One region of the Micrococcus sp. IITD107 genome, then DNA from elsewhere that is predicted to be linked to it. Evidence: predicted binding sites of a transcription regulator. Region 1 holds the regulator's gene; each other region holds the start of a gene.

Region 1 (3,272 bases):
GCGCAGTCCCGCAGGTAGTAGCCGGTGGACCGTGATGCCGCATGGAGACAGCCGGCGGCGAAGACCGGTGCGGTGATCGTGCGTTCGTCTGCGGATCCGCCCGGCTGAAGGGCCCCGGCGGCAGCGTCGTCCGGCGCGGACAGGGGCACCGAGGTGACCGATCCGTTCTCCAGTCGCACACTCAGCAGCTCGGCAGACGTGGCCAGTCCCACGACACCGGAGTTCGGTCCGGCCGGCTGGGGAACGGCCCCGACCAGGCGGTCGTCCTGGACCTGACCCCCAGGCCAGACCACCGTCCCGGAGTCGGCATCCACGACGACGCCGGTGTCTCCAACGGCTGTGACGACCGGGGAGGTCATCGAGGCGAGCGCTGTCAGCGACTCGCGAGAGGACTCCTCCCAGGCGTTGTCGTCCTCGGAGGCGACGAAGCTGATCAGCTCTGCGGAGGCGAGGTCAGCGACAAGCACGGTCCCCGTGGTCGTCGTCGTGCTGGCCACGGCGCCGTCGGCCTCATACAGCGGGTCCTCCGAGGACAGGACGGGAGCTGGCGTGAAGGTCCCCGCGAAGACGGTCCCGTCCTCGGCCGAGTTGGCTGAGAAGGACCCCCCGCCGAGTGCGAAGTGCTCGGTGGCCGGGAGCATGGTCTGGTCGCCTGAGGACATCAGTGAGGCGTCGATGGAGACCAGGGCACCGCTGGCCGGATCGACCATGACGGCGTGGTCGTCCTGCTGGTGCAGCGAGTAGTTCTCGAAGGGGGCGCGGAATCCTCCGTCCAGGATGTGGGAGGAATGATTCAGATGCCCAATGAACCCGTTGTCCTCCTTGGTGACCCAGATGGCTCCATCGTGGAGGTCGAGATCCGCCGTCTCCATGCCGGGATACAGGACAGATCCGGCGATGACCAGGGCTCCGACCGCTGAGAAGGCCGCCGGCTTCGATGCTCCCCGCCAGCCCCGGCCCCATGCTCCCATCGGTGTCGGTCCTCCCCCATCAGACTGATGACATACCGCACCCACGGTCGCCTCATCCAGTGTAGGTGAGTGGGGCCCCCGCCTGATCCGACCCGGATCCGCCCTCGGAGATCAGCCGAACTGCGGAACGTAGAGCAGCTGACCGGGCTGCAGCTCGCTGTCCGTCAGAGAGTTCATGGCGCCGATCTGCTCGATGGTGGTCGTCCTATCACGCTCCGGAGCGATCTCACCGGCGATCGACCACAGCGTCTCTCCGTAGCCGACGAGATGGGTCTCCACGGCAGCCGGAGCCTGATCGCCGGAGGCGGCGGCCGGGGTCAGGGCCGTGGATCCGAAGAAGACCGCGGCTGCGGTGATCAGGACGGCAAGGATCATCACCGGGAGTCCGTGCAGGAAGAAGCGGCCTCGACGGTTCAGACGGATGTCGGTCGCGGTACGGGTGGTGCTCATGGTGATCAGCCTTTCTGCCCGGAAGGTCCGGACGCATCGAACGCATGTTCGGATGACGTGTTCCTGTTCTAGCACATCCGTTCGAACGCGGACAAGACACGTTCGAACATATCTTTGAATCTGGGGCCACGCTCACGTAGCGTCAGATCCAACGGTCAGGCAGCAGTGGAACCACCGCTGGCCGACCGAGAAGCACATCACCAGGCAGCACGGACGAGATAAGGACGATCCCTATGGCAGGCCGGACCAGCGCCGAGGCACAGACCGATGGACAGGGGCCGCACCCCCTGACGGAGCGCCAGCGGGCGATCCTGGAATCGATCCGCACGGCGATCGCCCACCAGGGTTATCCACCGTCCATGCGCGAGATCGGCGACGCCGCTGGACTGGCGTCCCTGTCTTCGGTGACCCACCAGCTCTCCCAGCTCGAGAAGTGGGGCTACATCCGTCGCCACCCCGGCCGACCCCGGGCCATGGAGGTGCTGTTGGATGCCGACGGCGCACCCGTGCAGCATGGATCCACGCCTCTGGGATCCGGCTCCGTCCAGCCGGGCGATTCGACCACCGAGCACCGTGGGGCCACGGTGACCGCTCTGCACACGGCCGCCGTCGAGGGCTCGGCCGTGCCGGTCCCGTTGGTCGGCCGGATCGCCGCAGGTGGTCCGATCCTGGCCGACCAGCAGGTCGAGGACGTCATGACGCTGCCGCGTCAGCTCACCGGTGAAGGCGAGCTGTTCATGTTGAAGGTCTCGGGAGACTCCATGGTGGACGCGGCCATCTGTGATGGCGACTGGGTCGTGGTGCGGCGTCAGAGCTCAGCACAGAACGGTGAGATCGTGGCGGCCCTGCTGGACGACGAGGCCACGGTGAAGACCTTCCGCCAGAGGGACGGACACACCTGGCTGCTGCCGCAGAACAGCAGTTACGAACCCATCCTGGGCGACCACGCCACCGTGATGGGCAAGGTCGTCACGGTGCTGCGGGCCCTCTGAGCCGCTCCAGGACGCCCTTGACCACCTGAGGGTCGGTGGTCCCCCAGAAGTCGGGCAGCGTGGAGCGGAGGTAGCCGCCGTAGCGCTCGGTCGCGAGCCGGGGGTCCAGGACGGCCACCACGCCGCGGTCCTCCTGGGTGCGGATCAGACGTCCCACCCCCTGGGCCAGACGGATGGCCGCGTGCGTGGCGGACACCGCCATGAAACCGTTGCCGCCATGACGGGCGATGTCCCGCGAGCGGGCCGTGGCCAACGGATCGTCCGGGCGCGGGAACGGAATCCGGTCGATCACCACCAGTCGGCAGGCCTCACCGGGCACGTCCACGCCCTGCCACAGGCTGAGCGTGCCGAACAGGGAGGTGTCCGGTTCCGCAGCGAATTGGCGGACCAGCGCGGACAGCGTCGCGTCCCCCTGGCACAGGATCTGCGGTGATGGCCCCAGCCGGGTGCGCATCGCCTCAGCGGCATCCTCGGCGGCCCTCTTGGAGGAGAACAGGCACAGGGCCCCGCCGCGGGATGCCCGCAGCAGGGATTCGAGCTCGTCCCATGACTCCGGACTGGCGGTGCGACCGGGACGGGGCAGGTGCCGAGCCACGTAGAGCACCCCCTGACGTGGATAGTCGAAGGGGCTGCCGACATCGATTCCGGTCCACCGAGGTGCTCCCTGCCCCATCAGTCCGAGCGATCCGGCGACCGGGTCGAAGGAGGACCCCACCGCGAGTGTGGCCGAGGTCAGCACACCCGTCGCCTGTCCGAACAGTCCCTCACGCAGCTTCCCGGCCACGGACAGGGGTGCCACGTACAGCACGGGAGGCGCGGTCTCGTCCCCGGGCACCCATCCCACGCCCGGTTCGAAGTG
Region 2 (3,272 bases), on a different contig from region 1:
GATGCAGGTAGGTTCCCGGGGTGTCGGTGCTGAGCGTGAAGTGGTGACCCGAGGGAAGAGGCTTGCTCCAGAGGAGCTGATGGTAGCGACGCAGAGTCGGGCTGTGGACATCGGGATCTCTGCCACCCGCATCTGATCTGACGTCGAAGTCGACGTCCACTGACTCCAAGGCCGGCCAGGCGACTGGCTCAGAAGTAGTACGGGAAGCTGGACCAGTCCGGATCACGCTTGCCCAGGAAGGCGTCGCGGCCCTCGACGGCCTCATCCGTCATGTAAGCCATGCGCGTGGCCTCTCCGGCGAAGACCTGCTGACCTGCCATGCCGTCGTCGGGAAGATTGAAGGCGAACTTCAGCATGCGGATGGCCTGCGGGGACTGCCGGTTGATGTCCGCTGCGTACTCCAGAGCGACCTCCTCGAGGCGCTCGTGGTCCACCGCCTCGTTCACGGCTCCCATGCGGACCATGTCCTCGGCGGAGTGCTCGCGGGCCAGGAAGAAGATGGCGCGGGCGTTCTTCTGTCCGACCTGGCGGGCCAACAGTGCGGATCCGTAGCCGGCGTCGAAGGAGCCCACGGTGGCGTCGGTCTGCTTGAACTTGCCGTGCTCGCGCGAGGCGATGGTCAGGTCCGAGACCACGTGCAGGGAGTGACCGCCACCGGCAGCCCAGCCGTTCACCACCGCGATGATGGGCTTGGGCGTGGTGCGCATCAGGCGCTGGACCTCGAGGATGTGCAGACGCCCTGCGCGGGCCGGGTCGATGGACTCCGAGGTCTCACCGTCCGCATAGCGGTAGCCGTCACGCCCACGGATGCGCTGGTCCCCGCCGGAGCAGAACGAGTGGCCACCGTCCTTGGGGGAGGGGCCGTTGCCGGTGAGCAGGATGCATCCCACGTCCGGGGTCATCCGGGCATGGTCCAGGGCGCGGTACAGCTCATCCACGGTGCCGGGGCGGAAGGCGTTGCGCACCTCGGGGCGGTCGAAGGCGATCCGCACCGTCCCCAGGTCCTTCACCACGGCTCCGCTCGCGTCGCGCTCGACCTGACGGTGGTAGGTGATGTCCTCGAAGTCGAAGCCCTCGACCACGCGCCAGCGCTGGGGGTCGAAGATGTCAGACACCTTCTTCGGCAGCTCCGAGGAGCGGGAATCGGCGGGCTGGGACGCGGGGGAGGAGTTCTGTGCGGTCACCTGGCCGAGTCTAGTGGGACGGTCGGACGGGGTGATGGGGTGGGGTGCCGGGTCATCCCGTCCTGCACAGGAGACCGATGTGCTGACGCTGTCCCCAGTCGGCCCGGCGGCCCTTAACGTGTCTGCGGGCTGTGGTCGAATATATGTACGAAGGAAGTGGCGGTTTGCAAGAGCGGCAGAGGAGGTGGCAGGCATGGCGCTGGCAGTGGATGACGTCCACGACGAGGGGCTGAAAGCCCGTCTGCTCACCATGGTTGCGGGAGCTGGCCGGGAGGACCTGTGTGCTCTGCCGCTGGAGAGCCTGTTCACGTTGGCACAGCAGGTGATGGGCGAGCTGAAGGACCGGGTGGTGAGTCCAGGCTTCGTGGAGACGCTGGCAGCGGTGAACCTGGAGTCGCCCTCGGGGGCTGACGAGTCCGGGATGACCCTGCCGAAGGTGCAGTCGGAGATCAGGCAGCTGAGCCGTGTGGTGGAGGGCGTCCAGACGGCCGTGGTGGGGCACACCGACCGGGCGTTCAACGACCCGCGGGACCGGCATCGACTGCTCGGATTGCCAGTGGGGAAGAGCGGCTTCCGATCCACGGCTGACTTCCTGGAGCAGACGCAGCAGACCCCTCAACGGGACACCCGTGATCGGGTGAGCCGGGCGGCCCAGCATCTGGCGCCACCGCCGTCGGCAGACGGAGGGGTGCAGGTGGGCAGTGCGCTGCCAGAGGTCTCGAACGCGTTGTGGGACGGGTCTGTGGATCCGTCCGTGGTGGACATGATCACCCGTGCCCTCAACGAGGCCCGGCGTGATGCCGCGAGGGCCGGTGCTCGGCGGGACCTGGTCGAAGAGCTGATCGCCGCCGGTCAGACCCGCCTGATGGTCACAGCCCGTCACGTCTCACCCTCCGCGGTGAAGATCGCGTGCCGGAAGTGGCGCCTGGAGTTCGATCGGGCCATGGAGCGTTCTGGGGCAGAGCAGACCGCCTCGCAGGCCCATCTGGGGCGGAACGCGAAGTTCATCGGTGAGGAGAACGGCCTCTATCTCTGGCATCTGCGTCTGACCCAGGGGCAGCACGAGGTGATGAAGACCGTCACCTCTGCCGGCTCCAACCCCCGTGCGCGCAAGAACCGCGTGGAGACATCCGAGGGGAATGCCTCTGGTGGTCCGGCAGACCAGGGGCTGTTCGACCTGGTCGGCGCAGAGGCACTGGACGCAGACTGTGACGGTGAGGGGTTCTTCACCGCCGCGCCGCCCGAACGGTGGGAGGACCGTCAGCGCCGTGAAGTGGATGCCCTCATCGCGGCCCTGCAGGCGGCACTGACGTTGAAAGACCGCGGTGTTCTTCCCGACGCCGGTGGCGCCAGGCCCCAGGTTCTGGTCACCATCGACTTCGAGACCTTGGCTGGTCGCCTGGCAGCCCATCCGGATCTGCCGCCCCCGCCGGACATCCCGGACAGGCTGGCGGATCAGCATCCGCCAGGGGAGACGAGGGGGCCGGTCATCTCCCACGGAGCGTTCAGCGGGCCGATCGACCCCAGGATCCTCAGGATGTGGGCCTGCGACGCCGACTTGATCCCCGTGGTGCTCGGGGGCGAAGGGGAGGTGCTGGACATCGGCCGGGCACAGAGACCCTTTCCGCCAGCCATCCGCAAGGCGATCATCGCCCGGGACCGAGGATGCGCTGCCCCGGGCTGTGACTTCCCACCCTCCTGGTGCGAAGTGCACCACATCCGGTTCTGGAAGGAGCACTCCGGTCCGACGAGCGTGGACAACGGTGTGCTGCTCTGCTCCCATCACCATCACGCCCTGCACTTTGACCAGCTCGCGATCCACCTGAAGAACGGCGTGCCCTGGTTCGAGGACATCAGCCCCACGGGGCGCATGCAGAACCGAGATGGTGCCGAGCCGGTGCTGCAGAGGAATCCGCTGTGGCACGACTGAAGGGGCCAGGGGAGGGCTCTGCCCGCCGCGACCCGGTGAGCGGTGGGGCCGAGGGCGGTGGGGCTGAGAGCGGTCAGGCGCGTCTGGGGGCAGGCAGGAAGGGGCGGCCCGGACGATCGCACTAGGGTCGGGAGCATGAGCGATGCATACGAACCGCT
Region 3 (3,272 bases), 310 kb from region 1:
TGGCGATCGGCGTGGTGGACCCGGAGGCCGGCACCGACTGACGGTGGCACACTGGTGGCATGTGCGGACGATTCGTGATGGCCCGGGCCATCGGGGACTTGGTGGCCGAGGCCGGTGCGCTGCCTCCGGAGGAGGAGCTGGTGCTGCCGCCGCCGAGCTGGAACGTCCCGCCCACCGCTGATGTGACGGTGGTGCTGGAGCGCCCGGTGGACCCGGACCAGGGTCCCGACGACGGCCCCTCGCCTCAGGCATCCGGAGCGCCGCAGGTGCGGCGAGAAGTCCACGTGGCCCGGTGGGGTCTGGTGCCGATCTGGGCCAAGGACCTCTCCGTGGGGGTGCGTGCGTTCAATGCGCGCTCAGAGACCGTGACGGAGAAGCCGACGTTCCGATCGGCCGTGAGGGCCCGGCGCTGTGCGATCCCGGTGGACGGCTACTACGAGTGGCTCAAGCCCGGACCCGGAGAGAAGGGGCCGGACGGCAAGGCCGCTCGGAAGCGGCCCTTCTACGTGCACCGTGCGGACGGGGCGATGACGTTCTTCGCCGGTCTCTACGAGTGGTGGCGGGACCCTGCGGTGGCCGAGGGGGAGCCCGGCCAGTGGGTGCTCAGCTGCACCATCCTCACCGGCCCGTCTCCCGAGGCCGGCAGCGGGGACGAGACCCTGGATCGACTGCACGGACTGCACGACCGGCTTCCCCTGCCCATGGATCGGGCCACCATGGATGAGTGGCTGCGGCCGGAGAAGCTGGGATCGGCCGCTCAGGCCCAGGAGCTCGTGGACCTGGTGCTGGCCCGGGCCTACGGCACCGCCGCCGAGTGGACCCTGCATGAGGTGGACCCGGCGGTGGGCACTGTGCGGAACAATGGGCCCGATCTGATCGAGCCGCTCACCGAGGAGCAGGGCACGCTGCTGTGACCGGGCGGCCGTGACGATCAGGCCCTCTCCTCTGGACGCCGCGCGGGGTGCTCCCGCTCCGGCGGCTGCGGATGGAGGACGCCGGAGTTCCAGCCGATCTCCCATCCGTCCACCGGACCCCAGGAGTCGGAGAACGCCACCGGCAGCGCCTGATGCTCCCGGCAGGCCGCCAGGAGCTCGGCATACCAGCGCGTGTAGGCCGGATCGCTCGCCTCCGGTGAGGGGGCGCCCACGGCGTGATGCAGTGCATCAGCCACCTGGGCCGTGGTGGTGCTCGCCGTGACCCGGAGGCCGGGGAGCTCCGGGCCGTCGCCCATGGTGTAGCGCACCGTCCGGGCTTCTCCGGTGCGGGGATCCGACTGGCCGGCGCTGACCTCGCACCGCCAGTACATGCCGGACGGGGCCATGTAGGGCAGGGCCCGGACCTGGTGGAGTCCGCGCCGGTGGAGCAGCTCGACGGCGTCGAGCAGCAGGACGCAGGTGCGAGCGACCAGAGGGTCATGGACATCGTGCAGAGCGGGCATGGCGACACCGTAGAGGATCGGCCGGACAGGACAAGGCGCTGCACCGTGACGCCTCCGCGCTTAACGTGTCCGGGCCCCTGCCTACTGTCCTGACTGGTGATCGAACAGATGTTCGAATACCATGGTGGGGCGCAGTCGTCACGCACTTCCCGTCCGGCGTGTCGCGCGCGTCCCACCTGAAGCCGGGTCACCGGTGCTGCTCGGACCGTTCCTTCCCAGACGGTGCCGACCTGCAGCCCGTGGACCTGGACACCCCGTCGCATCCCCGCGGCGGGGAGGACAGAACGTCAGAGGGCAGGAACACATCTCATGGGAGTCTTCACACAGTCGGTGGCCGTCGGCCGATCCTCGGCCGGAGTGCCGGAGCAGCTGGAGTGGAACGGGCGCACGTATGTGGTGGCCGCTGAACCGGTGCGCTGGTTCGAGCGGCGCCGGTGGTGGGCGGAGGAGCGCCGAGCCGAGCGCGGACGCGGTGCCGGACTGGTGGACCACGAGGTCTGGCGGGTGCAGGTCCGTCTGGCCCGTGCGCCCCGCTCGCCGCTGCTCACCCTGGACATCTCCCACCACCTGGACTCCGGACGGTGGCGGCTGATCCAGATCCACGACGCCGTCCGGCAGGACCTGCGGGAGAGCGCCTGATGGGTGCCGGGGCCGGGTTCACGCATCTGCATGTGGCCAGTGCCTTCGGCGCGCACTACGGAGTGTCCTGGCCGGAGGAGCTGGCCCAGGCCGCTGCGGCGGACGGTGCCGACGCCCTGGCCTGCACGGACCGTGACGGGCTCTATGGCATGGCCAAGCACGTCCAGGCCTGTCTGAACGCCGGGCTGGCCCCGGTGGTCGGTGTGGATCTGGCAGTGGCGTGGGACGGCGTCGGTCCAGACGGTCAGGTGGCTGTTCCGGTGACGGGCCATGCTCCGCAGCATCCTGCCGGTCGGGTGGTGGTGCTGGCCCGGGGTGGCTGCGACGGGGCGGGCTACCGTGCCCTGTGCCGACTGATCTCCGATGCCCACGCCCACACCACCGGGGGTTCGGCAGGCGGGTCTCCCTACGTCAGGGTGGCCGAACTGGCCGCGCGCGCCTCCGGTGAGGACCCCGCCGAACCGCTGCTCTATGTCCTGGTGGGGCCCGGCTCCGAGGTGGGGCAGGCGATGGCCGCGCGCCGCTACACGCAGGGGCGGACCCTGTTGCGCCGGTGGAAGGCTGTTCTGCCCGCCGGGTCGCTGAGGGTGGAGGTGGTCTCCCATCTGTCCCCACCCGGGCAGCGGCTCTCCACCGCGCATGCCGTGCGGATGCTGCGGGCCAGCCGGGACACGCGTGTGCCGGCCGTGCTGACCAACGCCGTGCGCTATGCCGCGCCGGACGGAGCCGCCACCGCGGACGTGCTGGACGCGGCACGCACCCTGAGCTCCCTGGAGGCTCTGGACGACCTCCAGCCCAACGGGCAGGGCTGGCTCAAACCGGGTGCCGCCATGGAGCAGATCGCCCGGGAGATCGGCAGGGACTCCGGAGAGGGAGCCGATGCCGTGCAGGAGCTGCTGCAGCAGACCGCAGAGCTGACCGATCTCTGCAGGATGGATCCGGGGCCGGACCTGGGCTGGATGCGTCCGGTGGTGCCAGAAGCCTCCGTGATCGGCATCAGCGGCGCGCCGGAGCGCGAGCTGAGGAATCGCTCCCTGGCCGGCGCCCGTGCCCGGTACCCGCACCTGGTCAGCGGCGGACGGTTCGCCGCCACCCATGAGGGGCGGGAGCTGGAGCAGCGGATGGAGCACGAGCTGGGCATCATCGAACGGCTCGGCTTCGCCAGCTACTTCCTCACCGTGGCCGAGGTGGTGCG

The links. Region 1 encodes LexA, which represses DNA repair genes until DNA is damaged. Its sites were predicted from a motif close to TCGAACANNTGTTCGA; they were not measured.
Region 2: a site for LexA is predicted at 1,320-1,335, ahead of ACEXHE_RS04790 (HNH endonuclease signature motif containing protein). Genes of this name have one in related genera too.
Region 3: a site for LexA is predicted at 1,539-1,554, ahead of ACEXHE_RS01955 (DUF6504 family protein). Genes of this name have one in related genera too.

What each region holds. Positions count from the first base shown of each region.
Region 1 is NZ_JBHFFN010000001.1:108,087-111,358, reverse strand. Features, by position in the region: gene ACEXHE_RS00525 (Ig-like domain-containing protein) at 1-971, opposite strand, end outside; gene ACEXHE_RS00520 (LysM peptidoglycan-binding domain-containing protein) at 1,083-1,421, opposite strand; gene lexA (transcriptional repressor LexA) at 1,655-2,413, shown strand; gene ACEXHE_RS00510 (ATP-dependent DNA helicase) at 2,391-3,272, opposite strand, start outside.
Region 2 is NZ_JBHFFN010000002.1:94,499-97,770, forward strand. Features, by position in the region: gene ACEXHE_RS04780 (hypothetical protein) at 1-160, opposite strand, end outside; gene ACEXHE_RS04785 (1,4-dihydroxy-2-naphthoyl-CoA synthase) at 189-1,184, opposite strand; gene ACEXHE_RS04790 (HNH endonuclease signature motif containing protein) at 1,378-3,114, shown strand; gene ACEXHE_RS04795 (tyrosine-protein phosphatase) at 3,250-3,272, shown strand, end outside.
Region 3 is NZ_JBHFFN010000001.1:414,062-417,333, forward strand. Features, by position in the region: gene ACEXHE_RS01940 (ornithine cyclodeaminase family protein) at 1-41, shown strand, start outside; gene ACEXHE_RS01945 (SOS response-associated peptidase) at 60-914, shown strand; gene ACEXHE_RS01950 (hypothetical protein) at 932-1,438, opposite strand; gene ACEXHE_RS01955 (DUF6504 family protein) at 1,748-2,077, shown strand; gene ACEXHE_RS01960 (DNA polymerase III subunit alpha) at 2,077-3,272, shown strand, end outside.